3 regions of the Kribbella sp. CA-245084 genome follow, and region 3 is predicted to be linked to each of the others. Evidence: riboswitches for the same ligand, from Rfam matches in the RefSeq annotation. Region 3 holds a riboswitch; each other region holds the start of a gene.
What was found. Region 3 has a riboswitch for ZMP and ZTP ahead of ACQPYH_RS19605 (glycine hydroxymethyltransferase). Riboswitches for the same ligand answer to the same signal wherever they lie in the genome.
Positions count from the first base shown of each region.

Region 1: it holds a riboswitch for ZMP and ZTP, as region 3 does, so the genes downstream of both, ACQPYH_RS31100 (5-aminoimidazole-4-carboxamide ribonucleotide transformylase) here and ACQPYH_RS19605 (glycine hydroxymethyltransferase) in region 3, are expected to answer to the same signal.
Region 2: it holds a riboswitch for ZMP and ZTP, as region 3 does, so the genes downstream of both, ACQPYH_RS22420 (bifunctional 5,10-methylenetetrahydrofolate dehydrogenase/5,10-methenyltetrahydrofolate cyclohydrolase) here and ACQPYH_RS19605 (glycine hydroxymethyltransferase) in region 3, are expected to answer to the same signal.

Region 1 covers NZ_CP192053.1:6,534,758-6,538,019, forward strand. The annotation lists gene ACQPYH_RS31085 (CHAP domain-containing protein) at 1-482, shown strand, start outside; gene ACQPYH_RS31090 (class I SAM-dependent methyltransferase) at 570-1,289, shown strand; gene ACQPYH_RS31095 (nuclear transport factor 2 family protein) at 1,296-1,667, shown strand; ZMP/ZTP riboswitch at 1,670-1,746, shown strand; gene ACQPYH_RS31100 (5-aminoimidazole-4-carboxamide ribonucleotide transformylase) at 1,778-2,674, shown strand; gene ACQPYH_RS31105 (AAA family ATPase) at 2,664-3,197, opposite strand; gene ACQPYH_RS31110 (MMPL family transporter) at 3,256-3,262, opposite strand, start outside.
Region 2 covers NZ_CP192053.1:4,664,019-4,667,280, reverse strand. The annotation lists gene ACQPYH_RS22425 (beta-N-acetylglucosaminidase domain-containing protein) at 1-1,764, shown strand, start outside; ZMP/ZTP riboswitch at 1,764-1,849, shown strand; gene ACQPYH_RS22420 (bifunctional 5,10-methylenetetrahydrofolate dehydrogenase/5,10-methenyltetrahydrofolate cyclohydrolase) at 1,869-2,711, shown strand; gene ACQPYH_RS22415 (phytanoyl-CoA dioxygenase family protein) at 2,708-3,262, opposite strand, start outside.
Region 3 covers NZ_CP192053.1:4,087,397-4,090,658, reverse strand. The annotation lists gene ACQPYH_RS19610 (acyl-CoA dehydrogenase family protein) at 1-1,329, shown strand, start outside; ZMP/ZTP riboswitch at 1,327-1,409, shown strand; gene ACQPYH_RS19605 (glycine hydroxymethyltransferase) at 1,438-2,886, shown strand; gene ACQPYH_RS19600 (DHA2 family efflux MFS transporter permease subunit) at 2,941-3,262, opposite strand, start outside.

The DNA.
Region 1 (3,262 bases), 2.4 Mb from region 3:
TGTCCCTGCTGGGTTCATTGCCGTTGACCGCGAGCGCGGCCGACACCAGGACGAAGATCGTGAACGCCGCCAACGGCGAGGTCGGACAGGGTGAGACGCCGCCCGGCAGCAATTGCAATCCGTACGGCGCTTGTGAGTCCTGGTGCTCACATTTCGCCACCTGGACCTGGCGCAAGGCCGGGAGTGACATCCCGAACTACGGCTTCACCGGTGACATCTACACCTGGGGCCAGCGCAAGGGCCGCGCCCATTCCGGCAATACCGGGATGAAGCCTGGCGACATCGTGCTCTACGGGACCGGTCCGCAGAACACGAGTACCAGCCTGCACACCGGCGTTGTAGTTGCTACTGGCAACGGCAAGATCACCACCGTCGAAGGCAACTCGCACGACAAGGTCCAGAAGCTCGGGCCGTTCGATCCGAAACACGCTCAGGCGGCCGGGCGCCCGGGAAACATCTATGGCTGGGTCTCCGCGCAGTAATTCCGCTGACGAGCCGGTGCGGTTCTCGCCGACCGCACCGGCTCTTATTTCGTTGCTCCCTCTGCGGCTCGCTTCTAGCATCGCCGGGTGACTGACGATCCGTACGGCGACGAACAACTGGTCGAGTTGTACGACCTCGACAACCCAGACGGTGACGACCACGCCTACTACCGGGCGCTGGCCGCTGGGGCCCGCAAGGTTCTGGACTTCGGTTGCGGCACGGGCCTGCTCACCCGCTCGCTCGTGGCACCGGGTCGCGCGGTGATCGGCGTGGACCCGAGCCCGACGATGCTCGACTACGCTCGCCGCCAACCGGGTGCCGATGCAGTCACGTGGATCGACGGAGACTTCCGCGCCGTCGAGCCCACCGGCGACGCAGACCTCGTCATCAGCGCCGGCAACACGATCATGCACCTCGGTAACCAGGCCGAGGTCTTCACGGCACTCGCGGGCGTGCTCCGGCCAGGCGGGATCATCAGCTTCGAGTCCCGCAATCCCGCAGCCCGCGCATGGGACCAGTGGACCCGCGACACGACGTACGGCGAACGCGACACCCCCGTCGGCCACCTCGTCGAATGGATCGACCTGATCGACGCCACCGACGGCCAGGTGATCTTCGACGCCCACAACGTCTTCCCCGACGGCCACGACGCCATCTACCGCACCACCCTCCACTTCCGCTCCCCCGACGCCATCACAGCCGACCTCCACGCAGCAGGCTTCACCGACATCGTGGTGCGCGGCGGCTGGCACGAGCCACTGACCGATGACTCACGTCTGCTGGTCTTCCACGCGACGAGGAGCTGACCGGCCGTGGACCAACTCCAGGCATACATCGACGGATGGCGGCGGCACGACATCGCCGCCGTCCTCGACACTCTGACCGACGACTGCGTCGTGATCGAGTGCTACGGGCCGGTCTACCGCGGCAAGGCGCGCGTCGAGCAGTGGATGAACGCCTGGTACGGCGCCGGCGGCACCGTCGACGCGTGGGACATCACCGCGCGAGACAGCACCGGCGAACTGCTCGTCGCCGAGTGGCATTTCGAGTGCACGTGGAAGGGCGAGCCCGGCGCATTCGACGGCGCGACGGTCGCACGGCTCGACCGGGGGCGCATCGGGTATCTCCGCGAGTACGCGACCACAGCCCCGCTCTACGACTGGACCGGCGCCTGGCGCGACTAGGCTAGAGGCACCGCGACTGGCGAGGGTGGGGTACCACCGGGGAGCGAAGAGTAAGGCGTCGTCCGCCTGGGCGCCTCCGATTGAGCTCGGAGGTCCTCGTGCGTTATGGGATGAATCCACATCAGGCGGCCGGGATGGCGGCGGTCGATCGTGCGCCGTTCACGGTGGTTTCGGGTGCGCCGTCGTACATCAATGTGCTGGATGCGCTGACCGGGTGGCAGCTTGTGCGGGAGGCTGCGCGGATGTTCGGTGTGCCGGCGGCTGCGTCGTACAAGCATGTGTCGCCGGCCGGGGCGGCTCTCGGCGGGAGCGTGGTCGAGGCTTATGCGCGGGCGCGCGACGCCGATCCGAAGTCGTCGTACGGCGACTTCGTGGCGGTCTCGCATCCCATTGACTTGGAGCTTGCCGACAAGCTGAAGCGGGTTGTTTCGGACGGGATCATCGCGCCCGGGTACGACGAGGGTGTGGTCGAGCTGCTGGCGGCGAAGAAGCGTGGGACCTATCTGGTGCTGGAAGCGGATCCCGGCTTCGAGCCGCCCGCCGAGGAGGTGCGCGAGATCTACGGCATGCGGTTGACGCAGGAGCGGGATGCGCTGCCGCTGACGCGCGACCTGCTCGACGAGGCCGTGCCGGACGACGCAGCGCGGGACCTGCTGCTGGGGATGATCGTTGCCCGGTACACCCAGTCCAACACCGTCGCGATGGTGAAGGACGGGATGGCCATCGGCATCGGCGCCGGACAACAGTCCCGGGTGGACTGCACGCGGCTGGCCGGCGAGAAGGCGCAGTTGTGGTGGTCGCGCCGGTCGGACGAGCCGCTGACCGGTGTCTCGATGGTGTCCGACGGGGCGCTCCCGTTCATCGACAACGTCGAGGAGGCCCATCGCCACGGCGTCACTCACATCGCCGAACCCGGCGGCTCGATCCGCTCACCCGAGGTCGCCGCCGCCTGCGCCGACCTGGGGATCACCTGGTCCTCAACGGGAGTGCGCCTGTTCAGGCACTGAGCAAGTAGTCGCCTGAGGCAACCACTTTGCGGACCTCGGCAGCAGTCGCAGCGGGATCGAACGTCGAGGTGTCGATCGCGTGCGGCTCGAGCTCGCCGAGGTCCGCGAACGCCCCGTGCAGGCCGGTGATCGCCTCGACGTCCTTCAGTTCGCCGGCGGCGCGGGACCGTGCCCGCTCGAGGGTCGTCGCCAGGTCCGGACGCAGTACGACGTACGACATCGACCAATCGCACGAGGCCGCACGGAACGGTGCGAGGAACCACGGACCGATGATCCCGTCGACCACCACGTCGTACCCGCCGTGCGCATAGACCGAAACCGTCGCCACGATCGCGTCGACGACAACCTCGTTCTGCCGTTGCGCGCCGGGCAGGTACGGCGCGATGAAGCCGGTGCGGATCGCCCGGTAGAACTCGTCGGTCGTGATGTGCACGGTCGGCCGCGGCGCGTCGGTCGCGACGAGCCGGGCGACTGTGGTCTTGCCGGAGCCCGGCGGGCCGGTCAGCAGAAGGACGTTGCTCATGACGCCCGACGCTAACCAAACCCGCCGGCAAACTGCAGTCTTTTCTTTTCGGTCCGGATCAGCCG
Region 2 (3,262 bases), 580 kb from region 3:
ACCCCTGAGCCTCAGCAGACCAGCAGCCGTCCGGACGGGTTCGACCTTGGCGACACGGTCGGCCTGGTGCACGGACCGACCACCGATCCCGATGCCGAGCGGATCGTCCGCGACACCCTGACCCGGGCCGGCGTCGCCACGATCGTGGACGGCGAGGCCGCGGTGACGGTCCACCTCGGCGGCACCGGGCTCGACGTCGAACCGGCCGCGGGTCTGCCGGCCGAGGGGTACGTCGTTGCCGTCGGCGACCACCAGATCGTCCTCGACGGCGTTGACACCCGCGGCACGTACTACGCGGCGCTGACCCTCGACCAGCTTGTCCAGGGCAACCATGTCGGTCATGTGGATGGCGTCGAGATCCGCGACTGGCCGACGCTGACGTACCGCGGCTCGATCGAAGGCTTCTACGGCACGCCGTGGTCGCACGCGGACCGCCTCGACCACCTGGACTATCTCGGCGCGCACAAGATGAACACCTACCAGTACGCGCCCAAGGACGACGTCTACCACCGCGAGCAGTGGCGCGACCCGTACCCGGCCGACAAACTGGCCGAGCTCGGCGAGCTGATCGAGCGGGCGCAGCGCAACAAGGTCGACTTCACCTTCGCGCTCTCGCCCGGCCTGTCGATCGCGTACACCTCCGACGAGGACTTCCAGGCGCTGATCGCGAAGTTCGAGGCGCTGTACGCGCTCGGGGTCCGCGTGTTCAACGTCCCGCTCGACGACATCGAGTACGAGAAGTGGCACTCCGACGAGGACGCCACGAAGTACGGCACGGGCGGTGGCGCGGCCGGTGCGGCGCAGGCCGACCTGTGCAACCGCGTCCAGCGGGAGTGGATCGCGACCAAGCCCGACGTCGCTCCGCTGCAGATGGTCCCGACCGAGTACTACGACCTCGAAGAGACGCCGTACAAGCAGGCGTTGCGCGAGCAGCTCGATCCGGCCGTGATCGTGCACTGGACCGGTACTGCGGTCGTCCCCGAGCGGATCACGAGCGCACAAGCGGCCGCGGCGAAGGCAGTGTTCGGGCACGACATCCTGATCTGGGACAACTACCCCGTCAACGACTACGCCCACGGCCGGATCCTGCTCGCGGCGTACACGGGCCGCGAGCCCGGCCTCGCCGAGCACGTCGTCGGCGTGATCTCGAACCCGATGAACCAGGCCGCGGCCAGCAAGCTCGCGCTGTACTCGTTCGCCGAGTTCGGCTGGAAACCCGCGACGTACGACGCCGACGCGTCCTGGCATCGCGCGATCGCCGAGCGCGCCGGGGGAGACGCGGCCACGATCGCGGCGCTGGAGGTGTTCGCGGACCTCACGACGTACGACGGGAAGCTGCATCTGATCAACGCGCCGGTGCTCGCCTCGAAGCTCGCGGCCTTCAAGGCGACCTGGGACGGCGGCGATCTGGCCGGCGCGATCGCCGACCTCGAGCCGTACCTGGAGGCGATCGAGAACGCGTCCGCCCAGATCCGCAGCGGCGTGATCGACCCGGAGTTCGAAGCCGAGACGGACGCCTGGCTGGACGCGTCGTTCTACTGGGGCGGCGCGTTGCGGCAGGCGCTGCGCGTGTTCGAGGCGCAGGCGGAGGGCAACGCCTCGGACGTTGCGACCGCCCGCGACGAGATCGAGCACCTGATCACGCAGGCCGACGAGATCCGTGACGTCCGCCTCCCGCACAGCAAGGTCCCGCTCCGGATCGGCGACGGGGTGGCCGACAGGTTCATCGGCGAGGCGGGGTGGTCGGGCAGCCCGGTATCCTAAGGGCGGACCGCGACTGGCGCTGAGGTGGACGACCACCGGGGAACGGTCTGCCATCCGGCTTTCGCCGCGCGCCTGGGCACCCTTTGACGAGGAGGAGTGCGCAGATGACTGCTGAGTTGATGATCGGGACCGACCTCGCCGCCGCGATGGTGGCCAAGGCGGCGGAGCGTGCCGCCGCGCTGCAGGAGCAGTACGGCGTCCAGCCGTGTCTGGCGACCGTGCTGGTCGGTGACGATCCGGCGTCCGCGACGTACGTGCGGATGAAGCAGAACCGGTCGAAGAAGGCCGGGATCGCGTCGCGGAGCGTCGTACTGCCGGCCGAGACCAACACCGACGAACTGGTCGCGGAGATCCGGAAGCTGTCCGAGGACCCCGAGGTGCACGGGATCCTGCTGCAGCACCCGGTGCCGGCGCAGATCGACGAGCGGGCCGCGTTCGAGGCGATCGACCCGGGCAAGGACGTCGACGGCGTGACGATGCTGTCGTTCGCGGCGATGGCCTTCGGGGATCCCGGGTTCCGCTCGGCCACGCCGGGCGGGATCATGCGGCTGCTTGCGGCGTACGACGTACCACTCGAAGGCGCGCATGCGGTGGTGATCGGCCGCAGCCCGATCCTGGGCAAGCCGGCCGGGATGTTGCTGCTGGCATCGAACGCGACGGTGACCTACGCACACTCGCGGACCCGGGACCTGCCCGAGCTGGTCCGGACCGCGGATGTGGTGATCGCCGCGGTCGGCAAGGCGAACTTTGTCCGCGGCGACTGGTTGAAGCCGGGCGCCGTCGTGGTCGACGCGGGCTACAACGAGGGCAACGTCGGCGACGTGCACTTCGAAGAGGCGGCCGAGGTGGCCCGCCTGATCACGCCGGTCCCTGGCGGCGTCGGGCCGATGACGATCGCGCTCCTGCTCGAGCAGACGGTCGACGCCGCCGCTGCACAGCTGCGTTAGCGGTCGCACCCGCCGTCCTTGTCGGGGCGGGAGTGCGGCCGGGCGACGTCGTCGATGCCCTTGTAGGCGTACGGATCGGTCCCGGCGACCATCACGATGTCGCGGTAGTCGTGCTTGCCGACATGTACGTCGGCCGGCACGGTCTGCCACGGGAGCAGTGACTCGGCGCTCATGTAGTGATTCGCAAGGGCCCGGCGGAGTCCGTGCCGGCCGGTGTTCGGCAGTGATCGGTGCAGCAGGTACCCGTTGAAGATCACCGCCGAGCCCGCCGGAACCTCGACCGGGACGGCGTCGTCGTCGGAGTACGGGAAGTCGAACGCCTCGACCGTGCAGTCGAAGCGGAGGTCGTCCTGCTCGCGATCGGGATAGAGGACGCCGCGACGGTGCGAGCCGGGCAGCACCCACAGGCAGCCGTTCTCCACGGTGGCGTCGTCGAGCGCGATCCACGCTGCGGTGAGGGAGCGGTCCCGGGTCGGGATGAAGAACTCGTCCTGGTGCCACGCCTGCCCCGGCTTGCCCTCTGGCTTGATGAACAGCATTGACTGCATCGC
Region 3 (3,262 bases):
GCCGTCGGATTCGGGCTGCAAGCCGCGCCCTGGACCAGCGATCGGCCGTCGCCGCATCTGACCCGAGCGGCCGGGTTCTACGTGTGGTCCCAGGTCGAGCCGGGGCACGGTTGTCCGATCTCGATGACGTACGCCGCTGTGCCGGCGCTGCGCGCGGACGAGCGCCTCGCGAAGGAGTGGGTCCCGCAGCTGGCGTCGACGGACTACGACGTACGGCGGTTGCCGGTCGCCGCGAAGAGCGGTGTGCTCGCCGGGATGGGGATGACCGAGAAGCAGGGCGGGTCCGACGTACGGGCGAACCTCACGACCGCGACGGCTGTGGGCGACGGTGAGTACCAGCTGAACGGGCACAAGTGGTTCTGCTCGGCGCCGCAGGTGGATGTGTTCCTGGTGCTGGCGCAGGCGCCGGACGGGCTGAGCTGCTTCGTCGTACCGCGGGTGCTTGCCGATGGCAACCGGAACCCGTTCGCGCTGCAGCGGCTGAAGGACAAGCTGGGGAACCGGTCGAACGCGTCGTCCGAGGTCGAGTTCCACGGGACGATCGGCTACCGCCTCGGCGACGAGGGCGCCGGCGTCCGCACCATCATCGAGATGGTCGCCGCCACCCGCCTGGACTGCGTACTAGGGTCGGCGGCGCTGCAGCGGAGAGCTCTCGTGGAGGCGATCTGGCACACGAGGCACCGCTCCGCCTTCGGTGGCCTGCTGGCGGACAAGCCCGCGATGCAGAATGTGCTGGCGGACCTCGCGATCGAGAGTGAGTCGGCGACCGCGCTGGGGATGCGCCTGGCCGCAGCGGTCGACGCCGGCGACTCCGCGTTCCGGCGGATCGCGCTTCCGTTGGCCAAGTTCTGGGTTTGTAAGCGGACTCCGTTCATGGTTGCCGAGGCGTTGGAGTGTCTTGGGGGCAACGGGTATGTCGAGGAGTCCGGGCTGCCGTTGCTGTACCGGGAGTCGCCGTTGAACTCGATCTGGGAAGGGTCGGGCAACGTCAATGCGCTCGACGTACTGCGGGCGCTGCGAAGGCCCGAGTCGCTCGATGCCTGGCTGACGGAGCTGGCCGCCGTACAGGGTGCGGACGGACGGCTCGACACGGCGGTGAACGACGTCCTGCAAGCGCTTGCTGACGTCGAGAATGCCGAAGCCGGCGCCCGTAGGCTCGCTGCGCAGATGGCCCTGTGCCTGCAGGCATCCTTGTTGATCCGGCAGTCGACGCCCGAGGTGGCCGACGCGTTCGTGGCGTCGCGATTGGCGCAGGACTGGGGCGGCGTGTTCGGGACGCTGCCGCGGACGACGCCGTTCGATCGGATCGTCGAACGCACGATAGGCTGACGCCGTCGCGACTGGCGCGCTGAAGGTGGAGAACCACCGGGGAGCGAAACCCGTCGGCACCGTGCGCCTGGGTGCCTTCGACCCACTGCAACCGCAGGAGAGACAACGATGACTCAATCCTTCGATGCCGCCGCGGCGTCGGCCGCGTACAACAACGCGCTGCAGGTGATCGCCGCGGTCGAACCGACGATCGCCGGCGCGATCAAGGCCGAGCTGGCCGACCAGCGGTCCTCGCTGAAGCTGATCGCCAGCGAGAACTACGCCTCCCCCGCCACCCTGCTGACGATGGGTAACTGGCTCTCGGACAAGTACGCCGAGGGCACGATCGGGCACCGCTTCTACGCCGGCTGCCAGAACGTCGACACCGTCGAGCAGACCGCGGCCGACCACGCCACGGCCCTGTTCGACGCCCCGCACGCCTACGTCCAGCCGCACTCCGGCATCGACGCGAACCTGGTCGCGTTCTGGGCGATCCTGGCGCAGCGGATCGAATCCCCCGCGCTGGCCGAGGCCGGCGCCAAGCACGTCAACGACCTGTCCGACGAGGACTGGACCAAGCTCCGCAAGGCGCTCGGCGACCAGAAGATGCTCGGTATGTCGCTGGACGCCGGCGGTCACCTGACCCACGGCTTCCGGCCGAACATCTCCGGCAAGATGTTCAACCAGCACTCCTACGGCACCGACCCGGAGACGGGCCTGCTCGACTACGACGAGGTCGCCCGCAAGGCCCGCGAGTTCAAGCCGCTGATCCTGATCGCCGGCTACTCGGCGTACCCGCGCAAGGTGAACTTCGCCAAGATGCGCGAGATCGCCGACGAGGTCGGCGCGACGCTGATGGTCGACATGGCGCATTTCGCCGGCTTGGTCGCGGGCAAGGTCTTCACCGGCGACTTCGACCCGGTCCCGCACGCGCACGTCACCACGACGACGACGCACAAGTCGCTGCGTGGTCCGCGCGGCGGCATGGTGCTGTGCCAGCCGGAGTACGCCGAGTCGGTCGACCGCGGCTGCCCGATGGTGCTGGGCGGTCCGCTGAGCCAGACGATGGCCGCGAAGGCGGTCGCGCTGGCCGAGGCGCGTCAGCCGTCGTTCCGTGACTACGCGCAGGCCGTCGCCGACAACGCCGTCGTACTGGCCGAGGGCCTGATGAAGCGCGGCGTGAAGCTCGTGACGGACGGCACCGAGAACCACCTCGTCCTGCTCGACGTCTCGTCGTACGGCATCACCGGCCGGCAGGCGGAGTCCGCGCTGCTCGACGCGGGCATCGTCACCAACCGCAACGCGGTACCGCGCGACCCGAACGGCGCCTGGTACACCTCGGGCGTCCGGATCGGTACGCCGGCACTCACCACGCGCGGGTTCGGCGCCGACGAGTTCGACCGGGTCGCCGAGCTGATCGTGGACGTGCTGTCCGCAACCACCCCGACGACCACGTCCGCGGGCGCTCCGTCCAAGGCGAAGTACGTCCTCGCCGACGGCGTCGCCGACAAGACCCGCGCCGCCTCGGCCGAGATCCTCGACAAGCACCCGCTCTACCCGGGCCTCGAGCTCAACTGATCCAGAACAGAACAGCGCCCGCTCCCCCGCTGGAGCGGGCGCTGTCGTTTGCGGTCAGGCGTCCTGCTGGACGCCCATCAGCGCGTCCCGCGAGGCCTTCGCGGCCCGCTTCGGCATCAGCACCGCCGCGAGGATCGCGCCGACGGCGGCGATGGCTGCCGACACCCACATGGTGGTGTTCAGGCTGCTCATGAAGGCGTCGCGGACGTTGGCGAGCAGGTCCGGTGAGCCTGCCTTCGCGGCGGCCGCCAGGCCACCTCCAAGGCTCTTCTCGACCGCGTCGGCGAGCTGCGCGGGCAGCGCACTCGTGTCGATGTTGTGGCGGTAGACCGAGTTCAGCACGGTGCCGAGTACGGCGACACCGACCGTGCCGCCG